DNA from 3 places in the Rossellomorea marisflavi genome. Region 2 is predicted to be linked to each of the others. Evidence: riboswitches for the same ligand, from Rfam matches in the RefSeq annotation. Region 2 holds a riboswitch; each other region holds the start of a gene.
The links. Region 2 has a riboswitch for S-adenosylmethionine ahead of K6T23_RS20630 (sugar ABC transporter substrate-binding protein). Riboswitches for the same ligand answer to the same signal wherever they lie in the genome.
Positions count from the first base shown of each region.

Region 1: it holds a riboswitch for S-adenosylmethionine, as region 2 does, so the genes downstream of both, mmuP (S-methylmethionine permease) here and K6T23_RS20630 (sugar ABC transporter substrate-binding protein) in region 2, are expected to answer to the same signal.
Region 3: it holds a riboswitch for S-adenosylmethionine, as region 2 does, so the genes downstream of both, K6T23_RS08925 (2,3-diketo-5-methylthiopentyl-1-phosphate enolase) here and K6T23_RS20630 (sugar ABC transporter substrate-binding protein) in region 2, are expected to answer to the same signal.

Region 1 is NZ_CP081870.1:1,208,554-1,216,425, forward strand. It holds gene K6T23_RS06505 (Na(+)/H(+) antiporter subunit F1) at 1-62, shown strand, start outside; gene mnhG (monovalent cation/H(+) antiporter subunit G) at 31-468, shown strand; gene K6T23_RS06515 (ICP22 family protein) at 640-1,569, shown strand; gene nei (endonuclease VIII) at 1,880-2,695, opposite strand; SAM riboswitch class I at 2,863-2,971, shown strand; gene mmuP (S-methylmethionine permease) at 3,057-4,472, shown strand; gene mmuM (homocysteine S-methyltransferase) at 4,441-5,406, shown strand; gene K6T23_RS06535 (ATP synthase subunit c family protein) at 5,454-5,852, opposite strand; gene K6T23_RS06540 (hypothetical protein) at 6,059-6,244, shown strand; gene K6T23_RS06545 (serine hydrolase domain-containing protein) at 6,241-7,248, opposite strand; gene K6T23_RS06550 (VOC family protein) at 7,464-7,838, shown strand.
Region 2 is NZ_CP081870.1:3,996,347-4,004,218, reverse strand. It holds gene icmF (fused isobutyryl-CoA mutase/GTPase IcmF) at 1-29, shown strand, start outside; gene rpoE (DNA-directed RNA polymerase subunit delta) at 340-897, shown strand; gene K6T23_RS20645 (CTP synthase) at 1,268-2,872, shown strand; gene K6T23_RS20640 (IS3 family transposase) at 3,267-4,199, opposite strand; gene K6T23_RS20635 (helix-turn-helix domain-containing protein) at 4,214-4,528, opposite strand; SAM riboswitch class I at 5,068-5,174, shown strand; gene K6T23_RS20630 (sugar ABC transporter substrate-binding protein) at 5,274-6,347, shown strand; gene K6T23_RS20625 (sugar ABC transporter ATP-binding protein) at 6,361-7,872, shown strand, end outside.
Region 3 is NZ_CP081870.1:1,675,146-1,683,017, reverse strand. It holds gene K6T23_RS08955 (M3 family oligoendopeptidase) at 1-1,440, opposite strand, end outside; gene K6T23_RS08950 (MarR family winged helix-turn-helix transcriptional regulator) at 1,558-2,007, opposite strand; gene K6T23_RS08945 (aspartyl-phosphate phosphatase Spo0E family protein) at 2,203-2,427, opposite strand; gene K6T23_RS08940 (1,2-dihydroxy-3-keto-5-methylthiopentene dioxygenase) at 2,606-3,118, opposite strand; gene K6T23_RS08935 (methylthioribulose 1-phosphate dehydratase) at 3,133-3,762, opposite strand; gene K6T23_RS08930 (2-hydroxy-3-keto-5-methylthiopentenyl-1-phosphate phosphatase) at 3,759-4,421, opposite strand; gene K6T23_RS08925 (2,3-diketo-5-methylthiopentyl-1-phosphate enolase) at 4,421-5,623, opposite strand; SAM riboswitch class I at 5,694-5,795, opposite strand; gene K6T23_RS08920 (pyridoxal phosphate-dependent aminotransferase) at 5,845-7,029, opposite strand; gene K6T23_RS08915 (carbon-nitrogen family hydrolase) at 7,150-7,872, shown strand, end outside.

The DNA of each region.
Region 1 (7,872 bases), 1.5 Mb from region 2:
CGCTTGCTTTTGCGCGCTATATAGAAAGGGGTGTCGTCTTTGAACGTAACAAGTCCGATTGAAGTCGTTGCCGTATTCTTGATCCTGATCGGAACGATCTTCAGTTTGCTCAGTGCAATCGGGCTCGTCCGTCTGCCGGACATCTACACCCGGTCTCACTCAGCTTCAAAGAGCTCCACGGTAGGGGTCTTGTTCACCCTCATCGGTGTCTTCCTGTTTTTCATCATGGAAGGGGTGTTCAGCATCAGACTGTTCCTGGGCATTTTCTTCGTCTTCCTTACGGCGCCAGTCGCTTCCCATGTCATCGTCAGGGCAGCATACAGGTCCAAAGTCGAAATGTGCGACGAAACCGTACAGGATGAGTTGAAAGATCTGCTGGAACAGGACGAAGCCAATTATCATACGGAAACGAAAGATGAGGAGACAAACGCTTCTTCATCGAATAAAACAGAGAAGGCCACTGAGTAAATCGGTGGTCTTTTTTATGTGAAATTTGAATGGTGCTATGCGGTTCATCCATCTTTTTACATGTGTCGAAACACACCAATAAGCACCAAACTTTGTAAAAATATGTTTGCAGTGAGAGAGTGCGGGTATAAAACTGGTAACAAAATGGTTGACAAATAAGGAGGTAGCTACATGAAGCGAAAGGCAGCATGGTTCAGCATTCTACTGGCGATGATTTTGACCCTGGGGGCTTGCAGCAGCCTGCAGACGGCCATCAGTGGTGACAAGGAAGAGAAGAAAGAAAAGACGGAACAAACGGGTGAAGAAAAGACCGCCAAGAAAGATGACAGTGATCAATCTGGAGAAGCAGATGCGGAAGATTCGACGGATGCCACGGCAACAGAGGAAGAAGGTACTGCATCGGGGGATGGGGGAACGGCATCAATCGATGACATTCCGGCAGATGGAAGCGTCCAGGATGATTCGCTGAGTACCGAAGAAGACCCATTCAATGACGACTCTTCCGATGCGTTCGACAGTCCGGCTGCAGGGGAAGCAGATACCGCGATGCCAGGTCAGGGACCCAGTATTGAAGCCAGTGAAGAAGAATTTGCTGCTTTCGATAAAGAAATCCAGCTTGCCTTATTCCAGGCCAGGATGATGGAGGTCATGTTGTACTACGATTATGGAATTGGCAATCCCGACTTTTACATTAAGGAAAACATGACCGAAGAGGATGTGCAGATGGTCAAATCGGAACTTCAGACCATCCAGATAGAGGAACCTGTCTATAAGAGCATGCATGATGAGGCCTTGGGTTTGCTTGATTCGATCGACAACAGCAAAGAAGTGGATGGGGATATCAAGAAATACAAAGAAACACAGGACAAATATCTGGCAATCTCAGAAGACATGATTAAGACAATTGAGAAAGTGAACGTTGACAATGCCGCCGAAACCAGAGCGAAACTTGATGATATGACAACAGAATACTTGAGGATTTCAACTGAACTGGGTGTCATCATGAAGGACATCGTCGTCAAACAGGGACTTGATCACGCCTATTTTGTAGAAGCCCTCGACGGGATTATGACGAGTGCAGGGATGGACGGCGTAATCTAATAATAAATAGAGGGTTGGAAAAACGTGTTTTAGCTATAGTAAAACCCGAATTCATCTGCCACCGAACAGGCAGATGAATTCGGGTTTTAATTTGTTTCATGACTATTTTTATTTACTTGTTTCTAGCGGCTGATTGGAGTGCAAGACGAAGACTCCAGCGGGAAGAGTAGCTGATGTGAGACCCCACAGGCGTGCCGAGGAGGCTCACGGGCTACCCGCGCGCAGTCTTGCACGGAAATCATTAGCGGTATATAGAACCTATACTGGTCGTGTTAAATGGTACTTTTTTTGTTTAGTCCCGACCTCATTTTTACTTGGACTGACAATGTGGACAGTAATACAGCCTTCTGGAAGCGGCCGTGATTTTCTCAATCTCTGTCCCGCAGCGATAGCATGAGGAACCTTCACGATTGAAGACCCAATGGCGGTAACGGGACCGCGTCACACCTTCTTGTTTCAGCTTTTCTACTAACTGTAGGTCATTGGTGACCCCAGCGGTTTCGTAGGATTGCGTCATCAAATGAATGATGGCTTCGGCAGCAAGGGTCAGCTGCTCATTACTACAGTCCATGGGACGGAGTGTCGGATGGATCCCCGAGACGAATAGAATTTCAGAGCGAAGGTAGTTCCCGATACCGGCAACGAAACCTTGATCAAGCAGCAGATGCGCCCATTTTCGTTTCCTGAATGTTTCCATCCTGGTCAGGATGTCTCCACTTGTTACGTCTTCACTGAGAATATCCGGACCCACCCGTGCGATGAAGGGATGTAAATGGACCTCCTCATCCCGCATGACTTCAATATCAGAGGCGCTGTAGAGAAAAGCGGATTTCTTTTCATTGTGTATGGCTACGCGCAGCTGGCGGTTGGTCTTTGGGTATTCATAGGCTTTTTTTACATACCATCTTCCATACAGCTGGTTGTGTGAATACATCGTATAGCCGTTGTCAAAGCGTATCAGCATCGCTTTTCCCTTCGTGTCCACCCTGGTAATTTTCGTTCCCTGAAGGAGACTTTCATATCCCTTTAGCTGTGGGAAGGCAAAGAAAATCTCCATGACGGGAAGATGGGCGAGCGCTTTTTGAACACGGTCGGCAGCCCTTCTGATTTCCGGTCCTTCCGGCATGGTGTCATCCCCTTTTTCTATATACGTTCCCGTATTCCCATGGAAATAATCAAATGGGTATTTTTTCACCAAGGGTAAGGTGTGGGTGCGCTTACGAAATTTTGGTGTGACTATTTTTATATTGACAGGAATGAGGGTTCTTGTTAATGTTTATAACAATCTCATAATTCTTATCCAGAGAGGTGGAGGGACTGGCCCTTTGAAGCCTCAGCAGCAGATCTTCTTCTGAAGAAACTGTGCTAATTCCAGCGGGTGATCAAACCTGATAGATAAGCAGTTTATTTGTCGGTAACGCACTCGTTTTGAGTGCGTTTTTTGTTTGTCTGCTCATCCCAGAATCAAGAACGCGGAGGATGCCAACATGAAAATTGAAGCAAAAGACTTTAAGAGGAAAATGAAAACAAGGCATTTGATCATGCTCTCCCTTGGGGGCGTGATCGGAACGGGGCTTTTTCTCAGCTCGGGGTATACCATCCATCAGGCAGGTCCATTCGGTACGATCCTTTCTTATTTGATCGGAGCCATCGTCGTGTATCTTGTCATGATGTGCCTCGGGGAGCTTTCGGTACATATGCCCGAGACGGGATCTTTCCACAGCTACGCGGCAAAGTACATCGGGCCGGGTACCGGTTATGCCGTCGGCTGGTTGTACTGGCTGACTTGGACGGTTGCCCTTGGATCTGAATTCACGGCTGCCGGTCTGATGATGCAGCGGTGGTTCCCATCAGTGAGCGTATGGATCTGGAGTGGGTTATTTGCAGCCATCATCTTCGGTATGAATGCGTTCACGGTCCGATTTTTTGCAGAATCTGAATTCTGGTTCTCCCTTGTCAAGGTAGTCGCCATTGTCTTTTTCATCATTGCAGGAGGGGCTGCCATCGTCGGCTTCGTGCCCCTTGCCGATTCATCCCCGGCACCATTCTTCACGAATATCACCGATGCGGGGTTATTCCCGAATGGGGCATTTGCCATTATCATGACAATGCTTGCCGTCAATTTTGCCTTCTCCGGCACCGAACTGATCGGGGTAGCAGCGGGTGAAACGAAGGAGCCTACCAAAACGATTCCAAAGGCGATCCGTACAACCCTTATCAGACTCGTCATCTTCTATGTAGGGACGATCGTGGTGCTTTCTGCCCTCCTCCCAAGTGAAGCGGCAAGCGTATTGGAAAGTCCATTCGTCGCCGTACTCGGCAGGATCGGGATACCATATGCGGCAGACCTTATGAATGTGGTGATCATCACCGCCATCCTCTCCGCAGCCAATTCAGGCTTGTACGCTTCTTCCAGGATGCTTTGGTCACTTGCAGACAAAAAGACCATACCGTCTTTCTTCGGTAAATTGACCAAATCGGGTGTCCCCCTCGTAGCCACCATCACCAGCATGTTGGGAGGCGGGCTTGCACTCTTATCAAGCATTTACGCACCCGATACAGTATATATCTTATTGGTGTCGATTTCCGGACTGGCTGTCGTATTTGTCTGGATGAGCATAAGTGCATCGCAGTTCTTCTTCAGGAGACGCTTCATCAAAGAAGGTAACAGCGTGAAGGACCTGGCATATAAGACGCCGTTGTATCCATTTGTCCCGATTGCATCGTTCTTTCTCTGCCTTGCATCCGTCATCGGTATTGCATTCGATGAAGGTCAGAGGGTGGCACTTTACTGCACGATCCCGTTCGTCGGCTTCTGTTATGCAGCGTACTATGTGACAAACTATGTGAAAAAGAAGAGGAGTGTCGAGTATGTCAACACAAGTGAAACACAATCCCATTGAAGCCATCTTGAGGAGTCACGCCACGGTCATCCTGGACGGGGCGCTCGCCACTGAACTGGAGTCCCATGGATGCGATCTCGATCATCCCCTTTGGTCTGCCCGGACCCTCATTGAGAACCCGGGGGCAATCTCGGCCGTCCACACGGACTACTTCCGAGCCGGAGCCGATTGTGCCATCACAGCAAGCTACCAGGCAACAGTGGAGGGCTTCGGTAAACGAGGGATAGGCGAGGAGGAGGCCATTGGTCTGATCAAGCAAACCGTATTCCTGGCAAAAGAAGCAAGGGATTCATTCTGGGATGAAGAAGGCAGTCGGGACAACGGTCGTCATAAGCCTTTCGTAGCGGCCTCTGTCGGTCCGTACGGTGCGTATCTGGCAGATGGGTCCGAGTATCGCGGGGATTACGGCATTTCAAAGGAAGAGCTTGCAGCCTTCCATCGTCCCCGGATTCAGGCCCTTGTAGAAGCCGGAGCCGACGTTCTGGCTTTTGAAACCATCCCTTCATTTGAAGAAGCGGAAGTGTTGGTATCCTTATTGAATGAGAATCCCGGTGTTTATGCCTGGTTATCCTTCTCGTTGAGGGATGGATCCCGGATCAGTGATGGGACGAGGGTTGCCGATTGCGCACTTGCCTTCAAGGATATAGAGCAGATTGCTGCAATCGGTGTGAACTGTGCACCGATCCCGGAAGCGACGGAAGCTGTCAAAATCCTTCACCAGCATACAGATCAACCGATCATCGTCTATCCGAATTCAGGTGAAACCTATGATGCTGAGACCAAAACCTGGCATGGCCAGGAAACATGCGGAAGTTTCATTGACCAGTCCGATGCCTGGTTCGAAGCAGGTGCCAAAATCATTGGTGGCTGCTGTCGGACCGGACCTTCCCATATTCAGGACCTTTCTGATAAGTGGAGGAAACGCGAAAAATAAATCAACTATAAAAAAGGAGGCTGATGAGCCTCCTTTTTTATGTGGGATCAACCTGCTGCAATGAGACTTGCCACAACAGCGATGATGGGGACCGCCGTCATGAGGGCGTACCCAATGAAAAATGTGGATTGTACCATCGCTTTTGTCTGCTTCTCCGCATGGGGATCTTTCACCAGGTCCAAAAATGTCCGCAATAGCACCACAAAGTTGATGGCGGTCACCGCGATGATGATAGCCACTGGAACGACGACAGATCCTGTAAATGACTCAAGCATGATGAAACCAAGGACGATCAGGATCAAAGGAAGCGCTTCTGCTATCGCCACCCCGATGAACATCCTCGACTGGATCTGCTGCCGTTGATCAGGGGTTGCCGCCATCTCCCTCATGGCCTTCCGGATCACGATCCCGATTCCTGTAGTTGCAACGATGGCTGCTAATGCCATTACGTATAAAGCCAAAGAATCACCTCAGATTTCATAGTATTGAAGATTTTGTAACATAACCATATTATAGGAAATACAGGAAGCGCAGGCAACTGTGAATAAAGTAGATTTAAAGAATTGGGGGCGAAAAGAATACGATCTAGACGCAGATTTGCCAGGGGCAACAAACCATCATCGGGGAGTACCGTCTGCTTTGGGGTGAACCGGTGATTGTGGAACTGGAGGAGAAGGAGGACGGGAAGAAGTATCTCAGTAATCTTCACCACATCGAGATCGAGGACGGCCTCATCATATCCTGGACATTCTACTGCTTCTCATGGGATTTGATGAAGCAGGCTGCAGAAGATCTCGATGTAGAATTGAACGCAGCCTACTTTTATCATCTGTACTAAAGAACATTGGACCGGATGAAGGTCATCATGGAGAATGCCTGATCATCACTATTCGAAAGTACGGTGATCATCCGCTCGTCTTCAGGGAAAATAATGGACCTGAAGCTCACACCCGGATCAAGGCCCATCAACGAATAAACCCGCGCCGCTCCTTCATCCTGGATCATCCATATCCCGTATCCATAAAAGGTTCCCGTACTGGATTCTACATGGGGAGTCAGGAGGAGATCGGTGCTTTCTTTCGTCAGGAGACGGTGCTTAAAGAGGGAATCGAGCAGGGTATGGACATCCTCTGTTGTCGTATAGGCGCCTCCGTCCGGTCCTCCTTTCACGGGAAGGGAGTAGATGTTGCTTTTATACAGCCCATCCCCTAGGCCGATGTAGCCTGTGGCTGTTCCATCCGGCAGCTGGTCCATCCTGAAGTAACCCGACTTTTCCATCCCTGCCGCTTCGAAAATATGGGTCTCCACATATTCAGAAAATGTGATTCCTGCGTGTGCCTCGATGATCAAACCCAAAAGCACATAGCCGGAATTATTGTAGGAAAAGCGCTCACCGGGTGTGGATTTCATAGTCTCCTGTTCAAATAAAGGGAGGAAGTCAGCCGGTGATTCCATCCGATATGAGGGCTGGTCTCTCCATAAGTCCTCGAAGTCATCCATCTTTTCTTCATCAAAATAATCCGGTATGCCGGAAGTATGGGTCAACAACTGGTGAACCGTGATGCTTTCGTGAAAGTGAGAGTGCTTCAGAGGAAGTACATCCCGTATCCGTGAGTCTAAGGAGAAACAGCCTTTCTCAATCAGCTGCAGGATGGCAATTGCAGTGAAGAGCTTGCAGCCCGAAGCCATCCCGAAGCGGGTCTGAGTGGAATTGGGTATGTTGTGCACCCGATTTGCCAGGCCGTATGCCTCCTTGAATTCCACCTGGGACCCATTTGTGACAAGGATGGATCCGTGGAAGTCCGTATTGATACAGTAGGTGTGGAGATCATGTTTTTTCATGGAATCAGTCCTCTCGTTTCCTTCATGATACCGTTTCCCGTGATAGGTTGATAGGCAAAAAATGGTGATAGAATAAGTTTTCCTTATGATGATTTTGGGGATAAGGTTGTATGGAAGCCGTCTGCAGGAAAAACCTTTAAAAAAAAGAAAAAAGTCTGTCAGGTTTTCATCGTTTCATCCGTCTTACTAAATGAAGACAAAAAGGAGAGTGAATCATGAAAACGCCCATTCAAAACAGGATCCATACCATCTTTATCCATGTAAGTAACCTGAAAGCCTCTGCCCACTGGTATGCTGATCTTCTAGGTCAGGAAGTCGACCTGGACGATGTCATCAGACCGGTCCATACGATCCCGGTTGCCGATTATACGAGTCTTACACTGGACGCAGGCCCTGAAGGGGAGCAAAAGGACATCGTGCCCGCCCGTTTCCCGATCTTCAATTTTCATGCGGACGATATTCATGAAGCCCATGGATACGTGGAGGGGATCGGAATCGAAGTCGTCCAGCCCATCACGAGCTTCGATGATTTCTCTTTTTTTACCGTGAAGGATCCTGACGGCCATCTCATCATGATCTGTACAGGATGAAACAAAAGCATCCCATATCATGGGATGCTTTTGT
Region 2 (7,872 bases):
TCGGAGGGCAATATAGACGCAATATGTAAAACGTATGAATCCGAACGGCTGCGCCCCTTTCATCCAGGCGCAGAGTTCGGTTTTTTTATCCTTTGGGGAATGAGTGCTTGCCATCTTTCTTTAGAAACTATAAGATGAGCGTATTCCCATGAATGGGTCCATGAAGCGGACAGTCCGGACCCTTATAAGAAAATGTTTGGTGAAATCTAGATAATTCTAGCATAAAGACTTGTAATTTGTTTATAATGGTGAATATGGTCTAAACCTGATAATGGACAATTTTTGCCCTTTTTTATTCTACCTAGTAGATTGTTTAAATAGAGAAAGGAAGTGCGTACATTGAGTTTAAAGCAATTATCCAAAGAAGAATTGCGTCAAACAGCATTTATCGAGCTTGCCCACGCCATCTTGAAAGAAAAAAAGCAGGCCCTTGGTTTCCAGGAAATCCTTGATGAAATCACTAGTCTGACAGGTGCCTCAAAAGAAGAAGTCAAATCAAGACTTGCCCAGTTCTATACAGACCTCAACATCGACGGTCAGTTCCTGGCCCTTGGTGATAACCGCTGGGGACTTCGTGAATGGTATCCAGTCGATCAAATCGAGGAAGAAACCGTTCCTACTATGAAATCATCTGCCAAAAAGAAAAAAGCGAAGAAAACCGATGAAGACGATCTTGACCTGGATGAATTCGAGGATCTTGAAGATGAAGACCTTGATTTCGAAGACCTTGATGATACGGAAGAGGACGATCTTACTGACGATGAGGATCTGGATGAAGAAGATGCTGACGACGTTGAAGATCTAGAGGAAGAAGAAGATCTCGATATCGATGAGTTCGATGAAGAGGATGAAGACGAAGAAGATCTCGACGAAGACGAGGAAGAAGAGAGCAAATAATCTCTCCATTCCATGTCCTGAATTCTATGCTTGACTTCTTCCTTTGAGGAAGGTAGTATTTTATTTGGGCTCCTCAAAAGAGGACTGATCGAGTATATCAACGCTCCCCTTACGATTTGTAAGCGGGGCGTTTTTTATTTTTTTCCGGGAAAGATCCCGGAAGACGGGCGTATCGGGGCGGATTTCGCTTCACCCCTTATAATCTCATGTATAACGAAAAAAAGAGGCTGTCTTTTTAACGATGATGCCATGGAATAATTCAAAGAATGGACTTCCCGTACTTTGAACATGATAAACCCATGGCGTGCGTACATAAGAGACACCCTCTACTTTTTTTGAACAAACTATATTCTTGAAGGGGGACATATACATGACTAAGTATATTTTCGTAACAGGCGGCGTAGTGTCGTCACTAGGGAAAGGGATCACAGCAGCGTCCCTTGGCAGATTGTTAAAAAATCGTGGCATCAGCGTCACGATCCAAAAATTCGACCCATACATCAACGTGGATCCGGGAACGATGAGCCCGTATCAGCACGGAGAAGTATTCGTTACCGATGATGGCGCGGAAACGGATCTTGACCTTGGTCACTATGAGCGCTTCGTCGACATCAATCTGACGAAATACAGCTCTGTGACGACAGGTAAAATCTACTCTACGGTCCTGAAAAAAGAGCGTCGAGGCGATTATCTTGGAGGGACGGTTCAGGTCATCCCTCACATCACGAATGAAATCAAAGAGCGCGTATACCGTGCCGGACGTGAAACGAATTCCGATGTAGTCATCACGGAAATCGGTGGAACGGTAGGGGATATCGAATCCCTTCCATTCTTGGAAGCCATCCGTCAAATCAAGAGTGATGTAGGTCGCGACAACGTCATGTACATCCACTGTACGCTTGTTCCTTACATCAAAGCAGCGGGTGAAATGAAAACAAAACCGACGCAACACAGCGTAAAAGAACTTCGCAGCCTGGGAATCCAGCCGAATGTCATTGTCGTCCGTGCAGAAATGCCGATGACTCAAGACATGAAGGATAAGATTGCCCTGTTCTGTGACATCGACAAGCATGCGGTCATCGAAGCGACAGATGCCGATACCCTTTACTCCATTCCGCTTTCCCTGCAGGATCAAAAGCTGGATGAACTTACTTGTCAGCACCTCAAGCTCGACTGCCATGAGCCTGATATGACGGAATGGACAGAGCTCGTTGAACGCGTCCGCAATCTATCGCGTAAAACGACGATCGCCCTTGTCGGTAAATATGTAGAGCTTCAAGATGCCTACATTTCCGTTGTGGAAGCACTCCGCCATGCCGGTTACCATTTCGACAGCGACATCCAAGTGAAATGGTTGAATTCAGAGCTCATCAATAAAGAGAACGTTCAAGAACAATTGGCTGATGCCGATGGGATCCTTGTCCCTGGTGGATTCGGAGACCGTGGTGTCGAAGGGAAGATCGTGGCAACCCAGTACGCACGTGAGAACAAGGTTCCGTTCCTTGGAATCTGCCTCGGTATGCAGCTTGCTTCCGTAGAATACGCTCGAAACGTCCTTGGACTCGAAGGCGCACATTCTGCAGAGTTGAATCCTGATACACCGCATCCGATCATCGACCTTCTTCCTGAGCAAAAGGACATCGAAGATCTTGGTGGTACACTGCGCCTTGGACTTTACCCTTGTAAGCTGACTGAAGGATCAAAAGCCTATGCAGCCTATGATGGAGAAGTGGTTTATGAGCGTCACCGCCACCGCTTCGAATTCAACAATCACTATCGTGAGCAAATGGAGAAAGCAGGATTTGTCTTCTCTGGAACAAGCCCGGATGGACGCCTTGTGGAAGTCATCGAGCTTAGCGACCACCCATGGTTCGTCGCTTCCCAGTTCCACCCGGAATTCACATCCCGCCCGACACGTCCGCAACCTCTCTTCAGAGATTTCATCGAAGCGACGCTTGCTTACGGAGAAAACTGATATCACTATGAATGAACGCCGCCGGGGCTTAATGCCGGCGGTTTTTTTGTGGAGTTAAATGTTTAATCCTCTGCTTTGGAAGAGAGGGGTAGGGGGAAGTTGGTAATAAACATCGGTAGTTGATCTTAAAGTCTTAAAGTTGAAAATAAACAGCCTAAGTTGGCAACACGGTTCGATGAAAAAACGGGAGTTGGTAGTAAAAAGTTAAAAGTCGATAGAAAAAATCGGAAAGTTGAAAATAAAATTGAAAAAGTCGGTCTGACCCCCTAATTCCTGACGTATGCTTCCTCAATCTCTAGTACTTTCAGTTTTTTAATTTCTATACACTCTTCTTCACTTTTCAGATACCAGATGCAGTTTTTTAAAGTGAAGAAGAGCGAGATCCTATTCCCTGTTATAGACGTATGTTCATATCGACAGGATAACCCGTTTCTCTATACGTCTCATGAAATTGTAAAGGGGCCATTCGTTTCAAGCTGCCGTGGAATCGTCTTTCGTTATAAAAAGTCATGAACTCGTCTACTTCATAATAAGCCTCTTCAAAGTACTCAAACTCAAAGCGTCTGAATAAATCACGCTCCATGATACTGAAGAATGACTCAATATACGCATTGTAATTGGGTGAACGTGGCGGAATTCGTTCATGGAGAAGGTGATGCCCCTCGCAAAATGCCCCGAATAAGTTACTTACAAACTGGGGGCCGTTATCAGTTCGGATGATAAGCTGGTTTTCACCACTTGGCGGTGTGGAAACTCCCCTTCTAAAAAGCGCTTCTTCTAACATGGTGGTAATGTCTTTGGCCGTGCACCGCTGCCCTCGATAATGTCCAACAATGGAGCGATCCAGTACATCAATGGCACAGGCTACAAAGAAAAACCTTCTGGTTTCTGAAATCATTCCGTACTTGATATCAACCTGCCAAAGTTGATTTGGAGCGGTGATAATTCGATTACGAACCAATCGTTTAGGATACGTTGGATTTCCTTTTCGTTGGGGAAGAAGGAGCCCTAATTTCCGACATAACCTTCCCACCTTTTTATGGTTGATTTTAATATGGTGATTGACCTTTAAGAAATGGGTTAAATTCTTGATTCCATAGGTTGCGCCATCTCCTTCGACAGCTTCCATAAGGTACTCTTCAATTTGTTCATCTGGGATGCGAACCCCTGTTGTAGTAAAGGAATATCCAGGTACAGGGCGACCTCTCTTCCCCTTAGAATCGCCTGCTTCCTCTGCCTCGGTATGGTAATAGTAAAGGGACCTGTTGATTCCGGTAGCTTTCGTCAATTTGGTAATGGAGAATCCCTCCTTTGCCCATAGGTGAATTTCCCTTAAGACCGTTAGGATCGGAATGGGGTTTTTTTTAGGAGATTCCGAAGCATGGCGTTTTCGAGTTCCTTCTCACCCAATAATTTTATTGCCTGTTCGTATTTGGCCTTTAGTTCTTCTTTCGTTGGATCAATCGGCAATGACACAACGTCTGAATCCTCCATCTCTTCACGTACTTCCTCTTCATATTCCTTTATCCATTTGGATAAAGTAGGTCTGGAGATTCCAGCGTTTCGTGCGATAGTGGTATAATTTCCAGATTCAAGAGCCAACCGAACATAGTTTTTCTTAACCTCTTCTAATACTTCAATCTTCCTTTTAGGCATCAGACTACCCCTCCTCAGTTCCCTAAATTAGATAATTTCAGTGTACGATGATACGTAGAGGTTGTCTAAAGGAATTAGGGGGTCGTAAAGAAGTCGGTAATAAATGCGGGTGAGAATCGAAAAAAAGTGCCTGAAATGCTGAAAAACAGTTGAATTTACGATGAATTGAGGGTTGATAGAGCCTAACTGTAGCCCCATTACACCCCATATTTCCCATTCGACAAAAAGCGCCCTTCCTTTTCTTGAAAAACCCATAATTCACTATAAAACTCCATCCCCTGTGGACCATCTTACTACCCTTTCAGCGGTTTATTCATACGTAATAGTCACCACAGGTTGGACGGAAGCGGAAGTGGCTCGACTGCCTCCCCGCGGAAACCAAGTCCCTGCAGCGAAAGGAAACGGACCCCGTTCCTGTTCATTGCTTTTTGAAGGAGAGATCGATTAGGTTCTAAACTTATAGAATTCCAAAAAGAATATTGACAATATTCACTCACCTCGTTAAGATATCCAATATGTAGTTAAAATTTCATAGTTTTCTCTTATAAAGAGTTGGCAGAGGGACTGGCCCGATGATGCCCGGCAACCTACCGTATATACGGAAAGGTGCTAAGACCTGCAGGATGTGATTCCTGAGTGATAAGAGTGCGTTCATCCGTACATACACCTCTTTTCCTCAGGAAAAGAGGTTTTTATTTTTGTAGAGAAAAAATGAGGCGGGAAGATCCCGGAAGGAGAAGAGAGAATGAAAAAGGTTTTATCAGTACTCTTATTTGCGACACTACTCACCACACTGGCTGCCTGTCAGCCGAACGTATCGTCAGAATCCAAAGGGGAAGAAAAGCAGGGGACGTCCGAGCACCCGCTGGCAGGGAAGAAGATTGCCTTGATCATGCAGATCAACCTGGGGACGTTCTCGGCCCAGTATATTGAAGGAGTGAAAGAGCAGGTAAAGAAATTCGGCGGGGAAGTACAGGTATTCACTTCTGAAGGGGACTTGGCCAAAATGTCTTCGAATCTGGATGCGGCCATCAACCAGAAGTTTGATGGAATCCTCATTGACCACGGGACGAAGGAAGCGTTGCAATCAGGAGTGGAAAAAGCAAAAGAAGCCAAAATCCCGGTCGTCGTGTTTGATGCCGATGTGGAATCTGATGGTGTGACCGTCCTTGAACAGGGGGATCAGCAGATGGCGGAACAGACCCTCTCCAAACTCTCTGATGAGCTTGAAGGCAAGGGGAATATCGTGAAAATCTGGGTGGCAGGATTCGCTCCGATGGAAAGGCGTCAAGTCGCGTATCAGGAGTTCCTGAAAGAGAACCCGGATATCAAAGAAGTGGCTGCATTCGGAGCGGCGACCAACAACACGGCCTTGGATACCCAGGCACAAATGGAAGCGATCCTGAAGCAGTATCCGAAAGGAGAAATCGATGCGGTATGGGCCGCGTGGGATGAATTCGCCAAAGGGGCCGTCCGTGCCATTGAAGCAGCAGGGAGAAACGAGATCAGGGTGTACGGAATCGATATGAGCGACGAAGATCTCCAGATCATTCAGAAAGAAGGAAGCCCATGGGTGGCGTCCGCAGCAGTGGACCCGAAGGATATCGGCCGCGTGCAGGTCCGCTTCCTTTACCAAAAGCTTGACGGGGAGGAAACGCCTCAGACGGTGAAGCTTGAACCGGTCTTCGTCGAGAAAGAGCAGCTTCCGGAAGAAACGATCACCACCGATCAATTGAGTGAGCATATCGACGGCTGGGGGGCGAGCGAACAAGGGTATTCCGACGAGTTGAAGAAGCTCGAGGCATCATTTGAATCGTAAAGGAGTGGACGATATGTCTGCTGTAGTGGAAATGGTGAAGATGAACAAAGCGTTTGCCGGGGTGCAGGCACTGAAGGAGGCTTCTTTTGAAGTAAGGGCAGGAGAAGTGCATGCGCTCTTGGGGGCAAATGGTGCAGGGAAAAGTACGCTGATGAAAATCCTGTCCGGCGCATATGAGCAGGATGAAGGGGAGATCCGCCTGAACGGGGAGAAGGTGACATGCCGCACGCCTAAGGAAGCAAAGGACCATGGGATCCACTGTGTGTATCAGGAAGTCGACACGGCGCTCATAGCTGGGTTGAGTGCCATGGAGAATATCTTGCTGGACGATTTTTCCCCGGGAGGATCCTTCCTCATCCGGAAGAAAGCGATGGAGAAAAAGGCGGGGGAAGGGTTGAAGCGGATCAAGCATGAATCGATCCCTTTGCAGGAACCGGTGGGCAGGCTCAGTCTTGCGGATAAACAGATGATTTTATTGACGAGGTGCCTCCTGAGGGATGCCAAGGTCCTGATATTGGATGAGCCCACTGCCCCCCTCAGCTCTACGGAAACAGAAAAACTGTTCCGTGTCATTGAAGAGTTGAAGGCGTCTGGCGTTGCCATCATCTTCATTTCCCATCGGCTGCCGGAAGTCTTCCAGATCTCCGACCGCATCACGGTCATGAAGGACGGCGGTACGGTGGGAACGTACGAAGCGCAGGAAGTCACGCCGAGGGCCATCGTCGAAGCGATGATCGGGGGGACATACAAAGAGGAGTTCAACCGGAATCAGTCGGTGACCGGTGACGTATTATTCGAGGCAAGTGGTGTTTCGGATGGTGCGTTGCTGAAGGATATATCGCTCACCGTACGTGAAGGGGAGATCGTAGGCGTTGCCGGGCTTGTCGGCGCAGGCAAGACCGAACTTGCCAAGTCGCTCTTCGGGGCCGTGCCGGCCAAAGGCCGATTCAAGCTGAAGGGAAAAGAGATCGGCCACTCCAGCCCTGTGGATGCGGTCCGTAACGGTCTTGCGCTGGTACCGGAAGAACGGAGGAAGGAGGGCTTGTTCGTCCATGAGTCCATCCGGAAGAATCTGAGCTTCCCGGCTTTACGGTCCATTTCAAAGAACCTATGGATCAATAAGGAAAAGGAAAGGGAGATGTCACGGGAAGTCATTGCATCCCTTGGCATCAAGACGTCCAGTGACAGCCTGCATTCCCACTATTTGAGCGGGGGTAATCAACAAAAGGTGGCCATCGGGAAGTGGCTAACCATGGATGCATCCCTGTTATTGTTCGATGAGCCCACCAAAGGGGTGGACGTTGGGGCAAAAAAAGAGATTTTTCACTTGATCCAATCCCTTGCGGAAAAAGGGAAGGGGATCCTGTACTTCTCCTGTGAGCTGCAGGAGATCATGGCGATTTCTGATCGCATCCTTGTCATGTACGACGGGGAGGTCGTGAAGGAATTGACCAGGGAAGAAGCAACCCAGGAGACGATTTTGTACTACGCTTCAGGAGGGAAGGACACACGTGAAGACGCTCGA
Region 3 (7,872 bases), 2.0 Mb from region 2:
ATGCGACTGCCTCTGCCAGAAGCCACCATCCTCGAGGTATCCGAAGCCGTCATAATCACGGTGGGGCAAATACTTCCGTTCGAGGCTCCTCCACATCTGCTTCCTCTCATCTGGAGAAGCATCCGGATTCTCATAGACGAAATGCTGGAATTCATCCACGGCCACTCCATAAGGAAGGAACATCAACGCTTCACTTAAATGGGTGAACTTATATTTCTCTGTATCTTCTTTGAAGAAGTACTCCATCCACGGCCATGTGAAGAATTCCATGCTCATGGAGTGAATCTCACTCGCTTCATAGGTAGCCCAGTGGTATTCAGGGATATCGTAGCCCCTGCTTTTATATACCTGGAAGGCATGCCCAGCCTCATGGGTCAAAACGTCGATATCAGCAGACGTCCCGTTGAAATTGGAAAAGATGAAAGGGGACTCGTATTCAGCGATGTAGGTGCAATACCCACCTCCTGCTTTTCCCTTTTTCGCTTCAAGGTCCAATAGGTTGCGGTCGAGCATGAACGAAATGAATTCAGCCGTCTCCGTGGAAAGTTCCTCATACATCCGTTTCCCGTTAGCGATGATCCATTGGGGATCCCCTTTTGGATCAGCATTGCCCGAAGAGAATTTAAAGCCTTCATCATAAAATGTAAGATGTTGAAGACCGATACGATCTGCCTGCCTATCCTTCAGCTCGACACAAAGGGGCACGATGAATTCTTCTACTTGACGTCTGAAGATCTCCACCATTTCCGGTGTATAATCCGTCCTTGTCATCCGGTGATAGCCTAGTTCGACGAAGTTATCAAAACCGAGGGTCACGGCGATTTCATGTCGCACCTTCACCAGATCATCAAAAATCCGGTCCAGTTCACTTCTGTTCTCTTCAAAGAAAGAGGTTGTAGCTGTTGCCGCCTGCTTCCTCGTTTCCCGGTTTGGAGATTGGCTGAATGGCCCCATCTGGGCAAGCGTCCTCTCCTCCCCTTCAAAAGGAATCTTGGCCGAAGCCATCAGCTTTGTATATTCTGAGGATAGCTTATTCTCCTTTTGGAGGAGTGGGATGATCTCAGGTGAGAAGGTTCTGATTTCACTTTCTGCCAGTGAAAAAAGTTGGTTGCCCCATTTCTCCTCCAATTCTCTGCGATACGGGGACTCAAGCAGTGCATGATAGAATTCTGTAACCAGACCGTGCATCTCAGGGGACAGTTCATCCATATAGTCTTGTTCCGCTTTATAAAAGCTATCGTTCGTATCGATGGAATGACGGATATACACGAGGTTCTCCATCGTATCGACTTCCATGCGGATCCTATTAATCTTCTCTATAGCTTCAACCTGCTGGGACATGCTTTCACCTTTTTTCAGTTGATTCAAGGCTTCATAGAATCGTTCTTTTATCTCATCGAGTTCCGGTCTGGCGTATGTATACTCTTCAAATTTTTTCATTGTGACCTCCATTTTGTATAGAATCTATCAGGGCTCTCTAGTACTTCGCCAATGATTGTGCATTTCCTTCCCTACCTCTACTTTTTACCATGAAAAAAAGCCTGCTTTTGCAGGCATTCAGTAGGAAAGATCTTTAATCGACAACCCCAATTTCTTGAGGAGTCCAATCGCTTCCTCTTTTTCATCCGGAGTAAGGGTGGACATCAGTTCATGGATCCTGTTCTCATGATCGGGGAAGATACGGTCGATCATTACCCTGCCATCTTCCGAGATTTGAGCGTATGTGACCCTACGATCATTCGGACAGGCTACGCGATTGAGAAGGCCCTTCTTTTCAAGCTTGTCCACGACATAAGTGATACTCCCGGACGCAAGAAGGATCTTTCCTCCAATCTGTTGGAGGGGCTGATCTCCTTTATGATAAAGGAGTTCCAGGACGGCAAATTCCGTAGGATTCAATCCATTTTCCTGGATGTGTTTATTTATTTCCTCATTGATGGCTTTGAAGGCCCTCGATAGAACAATGAATAGCTTAAGGGATTGCTTGGATTCACTCATAGTTTTCATTCCTTTAAATATCTCGGTTTCAAACTATTATACAAATCTGCCGTGTTTTTGTCAAAGGAACTGACATTGTTTTTTCCAATACTTAGGGTCTAACGGAAAAAGGACGCCCTATTATGGACGTCCCTCCAAGGTAGTAGTCGATGTGATGCGTGTTTTCACGGAGTGATTTTTCTGGAGGATTTCTCAGATGTCATGTTACGATGCGGGTCTTTTGAGCAAATGTCTACTATAGTATTCCATTTCGGCCTCGCTTCGATCCAGGGAAGCCTTATCATACTCATTCAAGAGGCGATCAAGTTCCTGACTGCACGCCAAGGTCTCTCTTGCACCAAGACCGTGCGTTTCCCCAAGAGCGATCATTTCCGATCGCTTTTGATTGATCTTCAGCAATAACCACTTTCTTTTCAGCATTTGGTTCATCCATCTAACCCCTTTTGATAGCTTGCTTTATTTGAGCATTATCTCAGGGTTTACCAGAAAAGTAAATAGAACCGCAAAACAAGACAAAACAATCAGTTATAGCCGAAAATTCGACATTGACTGCCATATTAAAACCCGTTCCTATCAAGGAGGGAACGGGTTACAATGTGGGTGACCATCAGTAGATCGGCACCCATCCTTCTTTCGTAACGAAGATTCTCACAGCCACTACCTTCTTGTCATCTGATAGTGTGAAATAATGGCGGATGTTCTCCGGTACGGATATAAGGTCCCCAGGATTCAGGTGGACTTCGAAGAAATCACCATCGCTTCCCTGGATGATGAATACCCCATGACCACTGACGATGAAGCGGACCTCGTCATCCGTATGGTGATGTTCCTGCTGGAAATTCTTCAACAGTTCCTCAAGGTTCGGTGTACTGTCTGATAATGAGATGATATCCCACGCTTCATATCCCCGTCTGGCTGAAATATCTTCAATTTCATCCTTGAACGTTGTGAGGATCCTTTCTTTTTCCACGTCAGCCAAATCGAATTTTTCTTGAAGATCGCCGCTCAATTTCCCGATGTCCCAATGTTCATAAATGACGCCTTGCTCCTCCAGATACTGTACCACTTCTTCTTGATTTTCGATGACTTTATTGCTTCCTTGGACCTTGATTGTTGTCATGATTTTTCCTCCTTTTATGATTGAAGTTGAACGGTGGATTTTAGTGATAAGAGAGAAAGCTGATATTGAAATAGGAACTCAGATGCTTCGAGAAGCTTTTTTGCTTCAAAACCGCTCCGTCCCCAAACCGTGATCCCATGATTCCGGATCAGCACGGCGCCGGCGTCTTCATTAACATGATGGGAGAAGGCGCTCGCAAGGGTCGGAATATCCGCGTAATTCGGGATGATGGGAATGATGAGTTCATCATCTTGTCCCCATTTTCCAAACGCTTTGATCAATTCTTGATTTTTGAAGGTGATCTCTCCCTGATCCCCATAAAGCTCACTGACCACATTATTGGCTACGGTATGCACGTGGAGGGAACAGACTGCCTGGGTCCCTTTGAAAATATGCGTGTGGAGGAGGGTTTCTGCTGAGGACTTGAGTTTCGTTTCCTCCAGAGGATTCCCGTCCAGGTCAACGAGTAGGAAATCCTCTACCGTCCTCTTCCTCTTATCCTTTCCGCTGGCGGTTACCAGGAAGGCACCAGGGGCCGATCCGGCCTTGATGGCCAAGTTGCCTGAAGTGCCCATGAACCAGTCACGGTCTGCGAGTTCCCCCTTGATGGTGGACAGCTCTTCCCACTCTCTTTGGTAACTCATGTCCTCACCCCTTCCTTCAATGCCTCTATGCAGTCATGGAATGTTTCAAATGGGATATGGGGAATCCCCAATTCATTGCAAGTGTCAGCAAGATAATCCCTCGCAAGCACCTTGTCAGCCACCTTGGCCATCTCCAAGTCTGTTACAGAGTCACCGATGGCAATCACTTCTGCACCATCCGGTATGGAAAGGGAGCGGAGGACGGACGGTTTGCAGCATCCGCATCCTCCATTCCCGCATTGCCCATCACAGCCATAGGGCCAGTTGATGGAAATGAAGGGGCCGGTGAAATCCGCTTCATTGCAGTAGATTCCTGCAAATGGGCCATATCCGTCCAGGAGTGGGCGGACAAAGAAATCGATCCCTCCACTCACGATATATAACGGGATTCCTTCCTCTTTCGCAAATTGAACAAAGTCCCAGAACCCTTCCCGGATGACTGCCGTATGTAAAAGATAGTCCACGAGCTCATCTTTTTGTTGGGAAGGCAGAAGTGCGAACATATCCCCTACCCCTTTCTCGATCGACATCGTCCGATCAAGTATGGCATCTTTGAGTCCTTCCCATTCCGGAGGGGCAAATTGCTTCATGAGGGAGATGATATTATCTGTTTTCGTAATCGTTCCATCAAAATCACACAAGATGATCCGTTCCGTCATCAGCCCCTCCCTCCCTTGCTCCACAAGCTTAGAGCGACTCTAAGCTCTTCTCCCTGGACTTCTTCAAAGGGAATTCCCGCTTTCACCGCTTCAATTGCCTGTCGGAAGGCGAGCCCTCCGCTTACAGCACCTCCAGGATGTCCGTGGACGCCGCCGCCGGCATTGATCACACACTCCTCACCAAAATCCTCCACAAGATGTGGTACCAGTCCTGGATGGATACCTGCCGATGGGACAGGGAATGTCTTTTTGAACGGTGAAGACTCATCCGTAAGCTCTCTACTGATGGCGAGTACTTGATCTTTCTCCAGTGCCACACTTCCATAAGGGGAAGGGAACAAGGAAAAATCCGCTCCCGTCATCCGTAAAAATTTCCCTAGCCATAAGGAGTAGGCGACTCCATGATGGGGAGCCTGGGCAACGGCTCCTGCAAAGGCGGGATGGGCCATGAGCGGAAGTCCGATGTTTTCATCTTCCCTGAGTTCTTGAAGTACATCGAGAGAATAAGAAAATACGTTGAATAGCAAGGCATCCGCCCCAAGATCCCGTGCTCTTCTTGCCTTATCGCGAAGCTCAGACGTCCGTCCGGTCAGGTTCACCGCATAGAGCGTCCTCTTACCTGTCTCCTGCTGCACCTCATCAAGGATCCTCCTGCCGTTTTTCACCCGCTCTTCAAAAGGCGTCAGGGGGTTATCAAAAAGGATTTCATCATCCTTCACCAGGTCAACACCTCCGCGAGCCTGGGCACGCAGCTGATCTTCCATGTAAGCGAGATCCCTTCCGATCACTCCCTTGAAAATGCTCATGAGGAGGGGGCGATCCTTGACGCCTGCGAGTTCCCTGATCCCCTCAATACCGTACCGTGGTCCCGGATAGTGACGGTTGAGATCGTCACTGAATTCAAGATTGATAAGCTTTACCTGACCATCCAGGGAGAGTTTCCCGAAGACCGTTGTCAGTATCGCAGGGAGATCATTTGAATAATTGCCACCGGGGTAAGCGATCGAAATTTCTCCCACCCCTTCACCGGCCTCTTCATTGATGGAAACGACCCTTCCCTTGAATTTCAGCAGTTGCTCTTGTTCGAGTTGGGGAAGGTCTGTCCAAGAGCCCACTGTCAAGCCCAAGGCGATACCTTCTGCCTTTTTTTCGAAAGACCCTTTTGCCCCTGGCAATCTATATGTTGCAATCACTTCACTCATGTTCTGCCTACCTCCTTATACAATCAAAAAAGCCCCTTCCGATAAGAAGAGGCTTTCAATCCATCACTCTATCTTATCTCCCAGCGTCTGCTGCAAGAATTAGCACCGTGCTCGTAATGAGTCGGTTGCCGGGCTTCATCGGGCCAGTCCCTCCGCCTGCTCTTGATAAGAATCTATTCATTTGGTTTCCAGTAGGATTATTGCATCGATTGGGAGTCCTGTCAATCCCTATTATCGAACAAATGTAAATTTTCAATCCTTTTCACTGCTTCCTGAAGCCTTTCCTCACTGGTAAGGAGACCTACCCGGACATACCCTTCCCCGTGATCCCCGAAGCCGATGCCAGGCGCCACGGCTACATGGGCCTTTTCAAGGAGTAGGTTCGAGAAATCCATCGACGTGAAGCCTTCCGGCACTTTGAGCCAAGCGAAAAATGAGCCTGCCGGTGCATCCACATCCCAACCGATGGATCTCAATCCACCGATGAGGGCATTCCTTCTGCTTTCATAGGTCTCAAGCTGGGCCTGGACGCACTCCTGCGATCCGAGGAGCGCCGTCACCGCTGCTTCCTGAATGGCGCCAAAGAGGCTCACATACATATGATCCTGCATGAGATTGATGGCTTCTATCACACTCTCGTTCCCGACGGCAAATCCTACTCGCCACCCCGCCATATTATACGTTTTGGAGAGAGTATAGATTTCAATGCCGACATCCTTAGCTCCATCTGTTTCAAGGAAGCTATTGGGACGCTTGCCTTCAAATCCGATCGCCCCATAAGCAAAATCGTGTACCACGCAGATATCATGGCTACTTGCCAATTTTACCGTTTCCTCAAAAAAGGCTGGTGTGGCTACTGCTCCCGTCGGGTTATTCGGATAATTCAGGAACATAAGCTTGGAACCGTCGAGTTCGGCTTCACTAAACCGGCTGTAATCGGGGAGAAAATCATTTTCCTCAAGTAGCGGCATCAGCTTCATCTCCGCTTCTGCAAGTGCCACCCCTGATAGATAATCAGGATACCCAGGGTCCGGAACCAGCACGGATTCACCCGGATTCACCAGGCACTGCGGAATCTCCACGAGACCCGCCTTCCCCCCGAAGAGGATAGCTACTTCTTTGTCAGGATCCAGTTCCACCCCGTATTCCCTTTTATAGAAAAGCGCTACCGCCTCTTTGAAAGAGGCCATCCCCCTGAAAGGTGAATAGCGATGATTCAATGGGTTTTCGGCCGAAGCCTTCAAACTATCTACAATATGTTCAGGTGTGGGCCTATCAGGGTTACCCTGCCCAAGGTTAATGACATCGTGTCCTTCATTAATGACACGCTGAACGTTGGCTGTCAATTCAGCGAAAAATTGCTTTGGCAGCGAATCGAGGCGATCCGCATATGGGAATGTTTTCATCTCTTCACCTTCTGAATGTTCAAATATTCTTCACTTTCAAATTCTAGCTACAAATGATATAACGGAAAATAACGAATGTAAAGTAAAATCTTACAATTCCCCATGAAAGGTGCTGATCATATGAAGATCGGGCTCGCGCAAATGGACATCCGGTTTGGAGATCCAAAATCCAACTACGCACAAGCAGAAAGATGGTTTCAACAAGCAGAAAGCGAACAATGCGATATCCTTGTCTTCCCTGAGCTTTGGACAACAGGATATGACCTTAAGAGGATAGAGGGAATCGCTGATGAAAACAGTGAAAAGACCATTGCCTTCCTATCCCGTTTTGCAAAACAGTATGGGATAAACGTGATAGGGGGATCCGTTGCAAATAAAACGGAGTCGGGAATCGATAATCGCTTGATCGTGATCGATTCCAAAGGAAACTTCGTCAAAGGGTATTCAAAGCTTCACCTGTTCAAACTGATGGACGAACATCACTACCTCCTGCCGGGAAAAGAGGACGGTCTATTCACGCTTTCCGGCGAGCAAATGGCCGGCCTCATCTGCTATGACATCCGTTTCCCTGAATGGGTGCGTAAGCATGTTCTCTCCGGAGCAAAGATCCTGTTCGTCAGTGCAGAATGGCCTGAACAGCGGATCGACCACTGGAAAGTCCTCCTCCGTGCACGTGCCATTGAAAATCAATGTTATGTTGCTGCATGCAACCGCGTCGGCTCTGATCCGGACAATACGTTCGGAGGATCATCCCTGATCATCGACCCGTGGGGAGAGATCCTTGCTGAAGGCTCCCTCCACGAAGAACTTGTGACAGCCGTTGTCAATCTCGATACCGTCGAT